3 regions of the Mesorhizobium sp. M0491 genome follow, and region 2 is predicted to be linked to each of the others. Evidence: predicted binding sites of a transcription regulator. Region 2 holds the regulator's gene; each other region holds the start of a gene.
What was found. Region 2 encodes PhoB, which activates phosphate uptake and scavenging genes when phosphate is short. Its sites were predicted from a motif close to TGTCATNNANCTGTCAT; they were not measured.
Positions count from the first base shown of each region.

Region 1: NKI69_RS22775 (alkaline phosphatase D family protein) is a predicted target of PhoB. The motif match lies at 1,980-1,996, and genes of this name have one in related genera.
Region 3: ppk2 (polyphosphate kinase 2) is a predicted target of PhoB. The motif match lies at 2,136-2,152, and genes of this name have one in related genera.

Region 1 is NZ_JAMYRE010000018.1:51,678-55,841, forward strand. It holds gene NKI69_RS22770 (hypothetical protein) at 1-248, shown strand, start outside; gene NKI69_RS22775 (alkaline phosphatase D family protein) at 334-1,908, opposite strand; gene NKI69_RS22780 (MFS transporter) at 2,089-3,372, opposite strand; gene NKI69_RS22785 (TetR/AcrR family transcriptional regulator) at 3,445-4,062, shown strand; gene NKI69_RS22790 (hypothetical protein) at 4,108-4,164, shown strand, end outside.
Region 2 is NZ_JAMYRE010000015.1:78,461-82,624, reverse strand. It holds gene pstA (phosphate ABC transporter permease PstA) at 1-463, shown strand, start outside; gene pstB (phosphate ABC transporter ATP-binding protein PstB) at 481-1,299, shown strand; gene phoU (phosphate signaling complex protein PhoU) at 1,326-2,033, shown strand; gene phoB (phosphate regulon transcriptional regulator PhoB) at 2,050-2,739, shown strand; gene eglC (endo-1,3-1,4-beta-glycanase EglC) at 3,276-4,164, shown strand, end outside.
Region 3 is NZ_JAMYRE010000007.1:73,865-78,028, reverse strand. It holds gene NKI69_RS10810 (GntR family transcriptional regulator) at 1-199, shown strand, start outside; gene NKI69_RS10805 (DUF982 domain-containing protein) at 313-546, shown strand; gene NKI69_RS10800 (hypothetical protein) at 613-765, opposite strand; gene NKI69_RS10795 (aldo/keto reductase) at 940-1,983, opposite strand; gene ppk2 (polyphosphate kinase 2) at 2,254-3,174, shown strand; gene NKI69_RS10785 (dihydrofolate reductase family protein) at 3,225-3,872, opposite strand; gene NKI69_RS10780 (cobaltochelatase CobT-related protein) at 4,020-4,164, opposite strand, start outside.

The sequences.
Region 1 (4,164 bases), on a different contig from region 2:
TCGCGTCCGTTGCCTTCGCCGTCCTGCTGGCCGCCAACGCCGCGCAGTCGGCGGCGACGATGAAGGAATCACGGCCTGCCTTGCCGTCGGAGGCACAGTCGGCCGAGCAGATTTTCGCCGACGCACCAGACGGCGTCGACCCGATGGTGACCGGCCCGGTCAGCGCCGCTTTCAAGCAGCGGCAGGACACCGCCAACTGCGACAGCGCCATCTGGCCGAATATCCCCATGGTCTGCTACCCGGACTAGTCGGCGCTTCCCGCCCCGTCTTGCCAGCTTCGCTTTGCGAAGCCGCCGCGCCGACCCTCCCCACAAGGGGGAGGAGAAAGCGCGCTTATGCCGAGCGGACCGGGTCGAGCGTCACCTTGTAGAGTTCGTTGTCGTCGCGATCCATCAGCCGCACCGTCATCTGCTCGCTGGCGCCTGAGATATCGACCAGCCCGAAGAATTGCAGACCGGCCGAGGGCGGCAGGTTCTGTCCCTGTTCGGCGGTCGGCGCCTTGATGAACTTCAGCTCCGGACCGAACGTCATGTCGAAATCGTTGGGACCGAACGTGCCGGCATGGATCGGACCTGAGACGAATTCCCAGAACGGATTGAACTCCTGGAACTGCGCCTTGTCCGGGTTGTAATAATGCGCGGCCGTGTAATGCACGTCGGCGGTGAGCCAGACGGTGTTGCTGATGCCGGCATTCTTTATGAAGCGCAGCAGGTCGGCGATCTCGAGCTCGCGCCCTTTTGGCAAGCCATTGTCGCCATTGCTGACCGCCTCGGCGCCGACCTTCTTGGCGCCGTCGTCCCACACGATGAGGCCGAGCGGCATGTCGGCGGCGATGATTTTCCAGGTCGCCTTCGAATTCGCCAGTTCGCGCTTCAGCCATTTCGTCTGCTGTTCGCCGAGCATGCGCGATTGCGGCGTCATCTCATCCTGCATGTCGGGACCATTGGGGCCGCGATAGGAGCGCATGTCGAGGAAGAACACGTCGAGCAGCGGCCCATAAGCGATCTTGCGATAGACGCGGCCGGGCTCGGAAGGTTCGTAGCGGATCGTCGTCATCTCGTGGAAAGCCCGCGCCGCGCGGGCCGCCAGCACGTGGATGGATTTTTCCGTGTAGCGGCTGTCGGCGCTGAGATCCTTGGAATCCGACCAGTTGTTCAGCACTTCATGGTCGTCCCACTGGTAGAAAGTCGGGCAGATGGCGCTCAGGCCGAGCACGTTCCTGTCCATCATGTTGTATTTCCACTGGTCCCGGTATTCATCCAGCGTCTCGGCGACTTTGCGCTTGCCGTCGATCAGCACGACGTTCTTCCACTTGCCGCCGCCGGGCAGGTCGACCTCGTCCTTCATGGCGCCGTCGGCATAGATGGTGTCGCCCGAATGCAGGAAGAAGTCGGGCGTGTGCTTGCCGATCGTGGCGTAAGTCTTCATGCCGGTCTCGTCGATGCCCCAGCCCTGGCCGGCGGTGTCGCCGGACCAGGCAAAGCGGATGTCGCGCTTCGAGGCTGGCGCCGTCCTGAAACGGCCGGTGATCGGCTCCGAAACGGCGTTGATGTCGGCGAGATCGGCCGATGTCATGCGGTAGAAGATATCCTGATCGGAAGCGAGGTCGGTGAGCAGCCGCTTGACCGTGTAATCGCTGGCCGGCGACGTATCGAGCGGCGCCAGGCGTGTCGCATTGGCGAAATTCTCCGTTGACGACACTTCGAACATGACGCGCGACGGGCGATCGGTGCGCGTCCACACCATGCCGCTGGTTGCGTCGACATCGCCGGACTGAACGCCATGGGTGAAGGAAGGCCGCTGATTGGCACGCGAATAGTAGGGCAGCGCCAGGCTGGAAACGCCGGCCAGGCCAACGGCGCCGGCGGAAGTGACAAAAGCGCGGCGGGTCATCGAAAGCTTGTTCATGGCTGTCTCCTGGATGGCTTGAACGGTGCCACCAAAATCCAGCGTCAATGTTTCAGGCGCATATCGGGATGATGAAGGTTTTCTGACGATTAACAGGCGGGTGGGCGTTTGCGCGGACGGCAAAGCTGCCGATCTCCCCCACGAGGGGGGAGATTGCAGCTTGGCCGGTAGCGCCTCTCCCTAAGCCGCTTGCGGCTCCGGATCGAACGCCGGCTTGCTGGTGTTGATCAGGAGCGAGATACAGGCGGCGGCGATTGCCGTCATGCCGGCGATCAGGAACGCCAGTTCGTAATTGCCCTGCAACTCGCGCATGGTGCCGCCAAAGGCGGCGGCAGCGGCCGCACCGATCTGGTGCCCGGCGACGATCCAGCCGAACACGATCGGCCCGCTGCGGTCGCCGAACGCCTCGTTGGCGAGCCGCAGCGTCGGCGGCACGGTGGCGATCCAGTCGAGACCATAGAGCACAGCGAAGATGATCAAGCTGGTCGCCGAGAAGCCGGAATAGGGCAGATAGATCAGCGACAGGCCACGAATGCCATAATAGACGCCGAGCAGCTTACGCGGATCGAAGCGGTCGGTGAGCCAGCCCGACAACGTCGTGCCGATCAGGTCGAAAATGCCCATCATCGACAGCAGACCGGCGGCCTGCACTTCGCCGATGCCCATGTCGCCGCAGAACGCGATAAGATGCGTGCCGACCAGCCCGTTGGTGGTGAAGCCGCAGACGAAGAAGGTGGCGAACAGATACCAGAACACCCGCGTGCCGGCGGCACGGCGCAGCGTCGAGAACGTATGCGCAAGAAAATTGCCCTGTGACGCAGGCGGAGTGGGCGGCACGTCGTCAGCCTCGGCGCCGTAGCGCACCATGCCGATCGATGCCGGCCGCTCCGGCACCAGCAGCCAGACCAGCGGTATCAGGGCAGCGGTCGCGATCGCGACCGCGATGACAACCGGCTGCCAGCCGCCCGACTGCGCCAGAGCGGCGATCAGCGGCAGGAACACCAGCATGCCCGAGGCGCTGGAAGCCGACATCAATCCCATGACAAGGCCGCGATTGGTCTTGAACCAGCGGTTGACGATGGTCGCGCCGAGCACGCTGGCGACAGCGCCGGAACCAATGCCCGAGAACACGCCCCAAGTGATGAACAAATGCCACGGCTTGGTCATCAGCAAGCTGAGCGCCGTGGAGCCCGACATCACCACCAGCGAGGCCAGCAATGTGCGGCGCAGCCCGATGCGCTCCATCAGGGCCGCGGCAAATGGCCCCGTCAGGCCGTAAAGCAGGATGCCGACACCTGCGGCCAGCGAGATGATGTCGCGCCGCCAGCCGAAACTGGTCTCCAGCGGCAGCATCATGACAGAGGGAGCGGACCGCAGACCGGCCGCGACCAGCAGGCTAAGGAAGATGACGCCGACCACGACGAAAGCGTAGCGCTGGCCAAATGGGCGGGATTGAGCTATCATGTTACTGACCGGTACGTTGCAGGTGGAGTATGTATACGTACCGATCGGTAACATTGTCAATCGAGCCACACGATGCCAACGGACAAAAATATTGATCTGACCATCAGCGACGGTCATGCGTCGGCGCCGCCGAAAGCAGCCAAGAAGATCCTCGATGTGGCCTATGACCTGTTCTACCGGCGCGGCATCAGGGCGATAGGCGTCGACGAGATCGTCAAACGTGCCGGCGTCACCAAGCCCAGCCTCTATCGCAGCTTTCCGTCCAAGGATGAACTGGCCGCCTCCTATCTCAGGCAGTACGATCTTGAATATTGGGAGCGTTTCGACGAGGCGGTCGCCGCTCATCCCGGCGAGCCGCGCGCACAGATCAAGGCTTTTCTGACCCGCATCGGCAAGCGCACGCAAGTGGCGGATTATCGCGGCTGCGGCATGACCAATGCGGCGGTCGAATATCCCGACCACAGCCATCCGGCCCGCGTGGTCAGCGAGGCCAACAAGCAGGAACTGCGCCGCCGGCTGCGCGCCATGGCGGCCGCGATGGGCGCGCAAGACCCTGACACGCTCGGCGACGGCCTGCTGCTGCTGATCGAGGGCGCCTATATCAGCGGCCAGCTGTTCGGGCTCGGCGGCCCGGCCCAGGCGGTTGCCCGCAATGCCGACCTGCTGATTGAAGCGAGCTTGAAGAAATAGCGTTTGACGCTACGCTGCAGCGGCTTGCAACGGAGATTGACCGCCATGCGTGCCATTCTGATCCCGCTTGTTCTGGTCGGTCTCGGTCAGGCGGCGCAAGCC
Region 2 (4,164 bases):
GGGCATGCCGCGCTCCGCCGCTTTCGTCGGCGGCCTGGTGCTGACACTGATGACGCTGCCGACGATCATCATCGCCACGCGCGCCGCACTTGCCGCGGTGCCGCCGTCGATCCGCTCGGCGGCTCTCGGTCTTGGCGCCTCCAAGATGCAGATGGTGTTCCAGCACATCCTGCCGCTTGCCGCGCCCGGCATCCTCACCGGCACCATCATCGGTCTGGCGCGTGCGCTCGGCGAAACCGCGCCTCTGCTGCTGATCGGCATGGTCGCCTTCGTCGCCGATCCACCGACGACGCCTTTCGATCCGGCCACCGCGCTGCCGGTGCAGATCTATATGTGGGCGAACGAGGCCGAACGCGCCTTCGTCGAGCGCATGTCGGGCGCCATCATCATCCTGCTCGTCTTCCTCATGGCCATGAACATCACCGCGATCGTGCTTCGGCGTCGGTTCGAGCGGCGCTGGTAGAAAAAAGGCATCTTGGTATGAACATCATGACCGAACAGTCCCTTGAAAACGCAGTGGGCGACAAGATGAAGTCGAACGAAGTAATCAAAATGCGCGGCGACAAGGTCGGCGTGTTCTATGGCGAGAAGCAGGCGCTGTTCGACGTCGATCTCGACGTCCGCCTGAACCAGGTGACGGCGCTGATCGGCCCCTCCGGCTGCGGCAAGTCCACCTTCCTGCGCTGCCTCAACCGCATGAACGACACCATCGATTCAGCACGGGTAACCGGCAAGATAACGCTCGACGAAGAAGACATCTACGACAAGAACATCGATGTCGTCGAACTCAGGGCGCGCGTCGGCATGGTGTTCCAGAAACCCAATCCGTTCCCCAAATCGATCTACGAGAACGTTGCCTATGGTCCGCGCATCCACGGATTGGCCAAGCGCAAGGCCGACATGGATCAGATCGTAGAGTCGAGCCTGAAGAAGGCGGCGATCTGGAACGAGGTCAAGGACCGTTTGCAAGAACCTGGCACGGGTCTTTCCGGTGGCCAGCAGCAGCGTCTGTGCATTGCACGCGCCATCGCCGTGTCACCCGAGGTGATCCTGATGGACGAACCGTGTTCGGCGCTCGACCCGATCGCCACTGCTCGCGTCGAGGAACTGATCGACGAACTGCGTCAGAACTATACCATCGTCATCGTCACCCATTCGATGCAGCAGGCAGCACGCGTGTCGCAGCGCACCGCGATGTTCCATCTAGGCTATCTGGTCGAGGAGGGCGCCACCGACAAGATGTTCACCACCCCCGACGACAAACGCACCCAGGACTACATCACCGGCCGGTTCGGCTGAGCTCAGGCATACGAGGGACGAAGATCATGGGTGAACATACCGTCGCATCTTTCGATGAGGATCTGGAGCAGATCAGCCAGCTGATCCGCGACATGGGCGATCTCGCCTGCTCGATGGTCAGTGGCTCGACCAGGGCTTTGCTCAATTCGGACAATGCGCTGGCGCAGCGCGTGGTTTCCGATGATGCCATCATGGATGCACGCCAGCGCGAGCTGGACGATCGCGCCATCACGCTGATCGCCAAGCGCCAGCCAATGGCCAACGATCTGCGTGCGGTGGTCGGTTCGATCCGCATGGCCGGCGACCTTGAGCGCATCGGCGACCTTGCCAAGAACATCGCCAAGCGCGTCGGCACTGTCGGGCTGAGTGTCACGCCGCACGACCTTTCGCATTCGATCGACGCGATGGCGCAACTGGTGCTGATCCAGGTGCAGGGGGTCGTGGACGAGTATGCCGCCGCCGACCCGGCAGCGCTTGCCACGCTCAGAAACAATGACGAACGCATCGACGTCAAATACACCTCGGTGTTCCGTGAGCTGCTGACCTACATGATGGAAGATCCCCGCAACATCACGGCGTGCACGCACTTGTTGTTCTGCGCCAAGAACCTCGAGCGGATCGGCGATCACGTGACCAACATCGCCGAAAATGCCTATTATGTTTTGACCGGCACGCAGTTGCCAGCCAATCGTCCGAAGCAGGACGAGACGGCAATGTCCGCGCCAGCGGCATAACAGGGGTGACCAGCCGATGATCGCACCACGCATCATGGTGGTGGAGGATGAGGAGCCGCTAGGCGTGCTGCTCCGCTACAATCTTGAATCCGAAGGTTACCAGGTCGAGGTGGTGACGCGCGGCGACGAGGCCGAAATCCGGCTGCAGGAGAACGTTCCCGATCTTCTGGTGCTCGACTGGATGGTGCCTGCGGTTTCCGGTATCGAACTCTGCCGGCGCCTGCGAATGCGTCCCGAGACCGAGCGGCTGCCGATCATCATGCTGACCGCGCGAGGCGAGGAAAGCGACCGCGTGCGCGGCCTGTCGACCGGTGCCGACGACTATCTGGTCAAGCCCTTCTCGACGCCGGAGTTCATGGCCAGGGTCAAGGCGCTGCTGCGCCGGGCCAAGCCGGAAGTGCTGTCCAGCGTGCTAAAGGTCGGCGACATCGTGCTCGATCGCGAGTCGCACCGGGTCTATCGCAAGAAGAGCGAGATCCGGCTCGGGCCGACCGAGTTCCGCCTGCTCGAATTCATGATGCGCCATCCAGGCCGCGTGTTCTCGCGCAGCCAGTTGCTCGACAATGTCTGGGGCGAAACGATCTACATTGACGAGCGCACGGTCGACGTACATGTCGGGCGGCTGCGCAAGGCGGTCAACAACGGCCGCATGCCTGATGTCATCCGCACGATCCGTGGGGCGGGCTACGCGATCAGGGAAGACTAGGTGGCTGTTCCGTCCCGATAGATCGGGAAAACTCGATTAGCACGCGGTCGCCAACAGCCGGTGGAATGTTGCACTCGTCTCATCGATGGGGAGCGAGCACGTGACGACAGGAGCGGTCATCCTCATCAGGTTTCGAATGACTGCATTTGGACCAAAGCGACAGGCAGCTTCTCGCGTTCCTCGATCTCCCAAACTCTCTATTGGGCCCCGGCTGGCCGCAGGAACCACGGCGAATTACTTGGTACGTCGCCATCTTGCCCGCAGGCTCCGACCAGAAAGCCACGCAAGAATGACTTTGAGTTAATTTAGATATACGTTCGTCGGATGACGCGTATTCTGCAGAAATATACAATTTTAATAAATTACTTCAAATTATTGCGAGTCCTCTCCTCTTTATTCATTGCTCGTCTGTCGATTTCTCAACGCGATCTCGGATCTAATGACGATTCTGTGGAACGATCTCGTTCTTTGCAGCGTTGCTTGGAAGCGGTCGCCGGACTTTTGACCAGGTCGGGCACCATTGGGAAGGATTTCTGATGAGCACGGTCTTAAATGCCAAGGGCATCCCTCTTGCCTACACCGGCGCTTCCACTCATTGGTTCTCGGCCACCGGGTCTGGACCGGAACTGCATGGCACCTCCGGCAACGACTCCTTCTGGGGAGACACCGGCGTCACTGTCACGATCTACGGTGGCGCCGGCGACGACTACTATCATCTCTATTCCACCAACAATAAGGTGGTCGAGGATCCTGGGGCAGGGATCGACACGATCGACACATGGATGAGCTACAAGCTCCCCGACAATTTCGAGAACCTCGTCGTTACCGGCACCAACCGATTTGCGTTCGGAAATGCGGTGGACAACATCATCAAGGGCGGGTCGGGTCACCAGACGCTGGATGGCGGCAAGGGAAATGATGTCCTGATCGGCGGCGATGGCGCCGATACTTTCGCCATCTCCAAAGGTAATGGAAGCGATCTTATCTTCGACTTCGGTGCGACCGATGCGGTCCGGCTTGACGGCTACGACTTCACTTCGTTCGATGCCGTCCGTTCACAGATGGTCCAGGTGGAATCGAACGTGATGCTGAACCTCGGATCCGACGAGATCCTGGTGTTCAAGAATACGACCATCGACAAGCTGCAGCCCACCCAGTTCGAACTTCCGATCGACAAGTCCGCAATGACGCTGTCCTTCTCCGACGATTTCAACACGCTGAGCCTTCGGGACGGGCAGGACGGCACCTGGAATTCCAATTTCTGGTGGGGAGCGCCGAACGGCAGCACGTTGAGCAGCAATGGTGAGTTGCAGTGGTATATCGACGCCAATTATGGCCCGACGAGTTCGGTCCATCCGTTCAGCGTTGAGAACGGCGTCCTCACCATCACCGCCGCGCAGGCGCCGGAGGACATCAAGCCTCTGA
Region 3 (4,164 bases), on a different contig from region 2:
GGTTCGCGACGAAGCGGCCCTTGCCCGCGCCTGGGCTGAACATCGCGCCATTCTGGCGGCCACGCGCCTTGGCGACGCCGATGAAGCCGCGCGCCTGCTCTCGGTCCACATCGTCGGCAGCCGCGACCGGCTGGTGACGTCGCTCGCCAACGATCGGCGCGGTCTTCGCGCCAGAGGCTTTGCCGTCGTTGCTGCTTGAGAGTGGATGAAGGGGCGCAAAGCGGCGTCTGGATGTATGCGCACTTTCGCCTCGCTTCGCAGACGCCGATGGCGTAAGGAGCGGCCATGGAAAACAACCGATTTGAAACACCTGTGACTGTGAAGTCAGTCGCGGCGGGAAGCACTCAGCTCTTGCGCACGGCGCGTGAGGCTTCCGACTACCTCCTCAACAGCTGGCCCGGCAAGCGCAGCCCCAAGCATCGCGCGGCCCTGCAGGCCTGCCATGACGCACTGGCCGGCGACAAGCCGGCGATGAACGCCAGGCGCGCCTTCATCGCGGCAGCACGCGAAGTGGACGTGTTCGTCAGCGACAAGGCGCCGGCCTGACACAAGGCGACATCCGGGGCGGCAATCCGAATTGGGGCGCGGCCCGCATCTGCGGGCCGTTTGCCGTCACTTTGCCGTTTCGGTTTCGGCTTCAGTCTCGTCTTCGGGCTTCGAACGTTCCCTCGCTGCAACCTTGGCTGCCAGCTTCTCGGCCTTCTTGGCCGCCTTCTGGCGGTCGCGTTCCTTGCGTTCCTGATCGTAATTTGGTGGTCGCGCCATATCGGCTCCTTTTCACTGCCTCGCGGCTCTGGTCCTGCCTAGGAGCATTAGCCGTCAAACACAACAGCTGAAGCGATAGTGCGTCGATGATGGCCAGGCTTGCAAGATGCGCGTCGCAATGAAGGGCCAGGCCCATCATTGCGGTGGCGATACCTATCGCCGTCGATTTGCCGATCAGATGCCGCTTCGGTCAATCACCAGATCGGCGGCACCAAAACGGTCCTTTGCCGTCAGTTGCTGGTGCCAGTAGGGATAGAGCAAGGGCGGCCGGCTGACCGCGTCGAGGCGCTCGCGCTCCTCGCCGGAAAGCACCAGGCTTGCCGCCGCGATGTTGTCCCGGAACTGCGTTTCCGTCCTGCCACCGATCACCAAGGAACTGATGGACGGCCGGCCAAGCAGCCAAGCCAGCGCCACCTGCGCTGCCGACACCCCGCGCTGCGCGCCGATCTCCACAAGCACATCGACGATCCGCCACAGCCGGTCCTCGTCGCGGATCGGCGGTTCGGACCAGCCGGCGAGCTGCCGGGCGGTGGGGCTGTCACGGCGGTATTTACCGGACAGCAATCCGCCGGCAAGCGGGCTCCAGACCAGAACGCCCAACCCCTGGTCGACGGAAATCGGCAGCAGTTCGTACTCCGCCTCGCGCGCTTCCAGCGTGTAATGGATCTGCTGGGTGACGAAGCGGGGCTGATGATGGCTGTCGCTGATGCCGAGCGCCTTCATCACCTGCCAGCCGGAATAGTTGGAGCAGCCGACATAGCGGATCTTGCCCTGGGCAACCAGCGTATCGAGCGCGGCGATGGTTTCCTCCAGCGGTGTCACGCCATCCCATTCGTGCAGGAAATAGATGTCGATGACGTCGGTCCTGAGCCGCTTCAGGCTCTTCTCGCATTCGCGGATCAGGTGATGGCGCGACAGGCCTTCATCGTTGGGACCTTTGCCGATCCGCATCCGTGCCTTGGAGGCGATCAGCACGTCGCCCTTGCGCTTGCCGCCGAGCGCTTCGCCGATGATTTCTTCCGACATGCCGTTCGAATAGACATTGGCGGTGTCGATGACATTGATGCCGGCGTCGATGCAGAGATCGATCATCCGGCGCGCCTCGTCGAGGTCGGTCTTGCCGACAGCCGAAAATGCACCGGCGCCGCCGAAAGTCATGGTGCCCATGGTCAGCGTCGATACTTTCAGGCCGGAACGGCCGAGAGTGCGGTATTCCATGTCGGTCCTCGCGATTGCATTGAGAAGGGGTTGGGAAGGGCGCCCGAATGTGGCTGCTATTTGTAGGACAATTTGCGCGGCATGTCTCCATGCCAGGGCGGCGGATCGATCATGCCTCGCGGGTTTTTGCAGTGGTGGCGATCAGGTCAGGCTGCAATAAAACCGTCATTGCGGGCCTATATTGAAGTCGGCTCAGGCGTTGCCGTTCCGGGCTGTAAGCCGGGAGTTTGGGGCGCCGATCGACAGAGCTTGCAAGTGGAGCAGCCGATAATGACCGAGCTAAAACAGAATTCTGCGGCCAGGGATTGGCTTGAAGCCGAACTCGCCGACACGCTCGACGAAGACTATGAGCTCGAAATGTCGGAGCCGGCGCTGTCGATGGAGATCGCCAAGATCTACAAGAATTCGCATCCGCCTTCGATCGATCGCATGCAATATTTTCGCGACCTGATCAGCCTGCAGTCCGAATTGATCAAGCTGCAGTCCTGGGTCGCCTATCACAAGAAGAAGCTGGTGGTGATCTTCGAGGGACGCGACTCGGCCGGCAAGGGCGGTGTCATCAAGCGCATCACCCAGCGGCTCAATCCGCGCATCTGCCGTGTTGTGGCACTGCCGGCGCCGACCGAGCGCGAAAAGTCGCAATGGTATTTCCAGCGCTATGTCCCGCATCTGCCGGCCGGCGGCGAGATCGTGCTGTTCGACCGCTCATGGTACAACCGCTCGGGCGTCGAGCGGGTGATGGGTTTTGCCCAGCCCGATCAGGTCGAAGAATTCTTTCACGACGTGCCGGAGTTCGAGCGCATGCTGGTCCGCTCGGGCATTACCGTGGTCAAATACTGGTTCTCGATCACCGACGAGGAACAGCAGATGCGCTTCCTGATGCGCATCCATGATCCGATGAAGCAGTGGAAACTGTCGCCGATGGACCTGCAGTCGCGCGTGCGCTGGGAGCAATACACCAAGGCCAAGGAAGAGACCTTCGCCCGCACCAACATCCCGGAAGCGCCCTGGTTCATCGTCGAGGGCAACGACAAGAAGCGCGCGCGGCTGAACTGCATCGACCATCTGCTCAAGCAATTGCCCTACGAGGAGGTGCCGCACGAGGAGATCACGCTGCCGGAGCGCGTCTTCAACCCCGAATACGAACGCCAAGTGCTGCCGCGCGAGCTTTACGTGCCGGAGAAGTATTGAGATAGACGAAGCTGCAATCTCCCCCTCGAGGGGGGAGATTGGCTCTCCACCTACGCCCGCTTGATGATGACGTGCGTGGCGAGCGGCGTCGCCACCTGCTCGTTGCAGACATAACCGAGCTTGAGCATGTCGAGGCCGGTAAAAAGGTTCTCGCCCGTGCCCAGCAGCACCGGCGCGATCGCCAGATGCATCTCGTCGATCAGTTTTTCCTGCAGATATTGCCGGATGGTGGCGACGCCGCCGCCGACCCGCACGTCCTTGCCGCCAGCGGCAGCCTTAGCCTGTTCAAGAGCTGAATGGATACCGTCAGTGACGAAGTGGAAAGTGGTGCCGCCCTCCATCGTGATCGGTTCCCGCTTGTGATGGGTGAGCACGAAAACCGGCACATGATAGGGCGGGTTGTCGCCCCACCAGCCCTTCCAGCTGTCGTCAGGCCACTCGCCGCGGATCGGTCCGAACATGTTTCGGCCGAGGATCCAGGCGCCGACATTTTCGAAGCTGCGCGCCGCGAACGCCTCGTTGACGTCGGTGGTGCCGCCATCTTGTCCGAGCACCATCTCTCGGAAGGTGCGGGTGTCGACAAACCACTTGTGCAAGGATTCCCCACCGACGCCGAGCGGATTTTGCAGATCCTGATCAGGACCGGCGCCATAGCCGTCGAGCGACAGGGTGAAAGCGTTGACGCGAAGTTTGGACATGCGAGCCTCCTCGATAACCAGTTGTATTTTGCAAGCAGTTGTTTTGTATCAAACTGGTTTTTAATTGCAAGCAGTTTTCTGGCGGCAGCAATCTCCCAACGTAGCGGACCTGCAACGCTGGGGTACGAAAGGCGGGGTGCAGCCTTGTCAGCTCGGCTCGACTTTACTGTCCCGTTTAGCGATCAAATGGTCCCGCAAGAGGGACAACACCGTCCCGGCAAGCTCGTCGGGCGCCTCGCAATGCGCCGACGTCCGGTAGTATCGGTCGACGGCAAAGCCCAGACCAACGGCC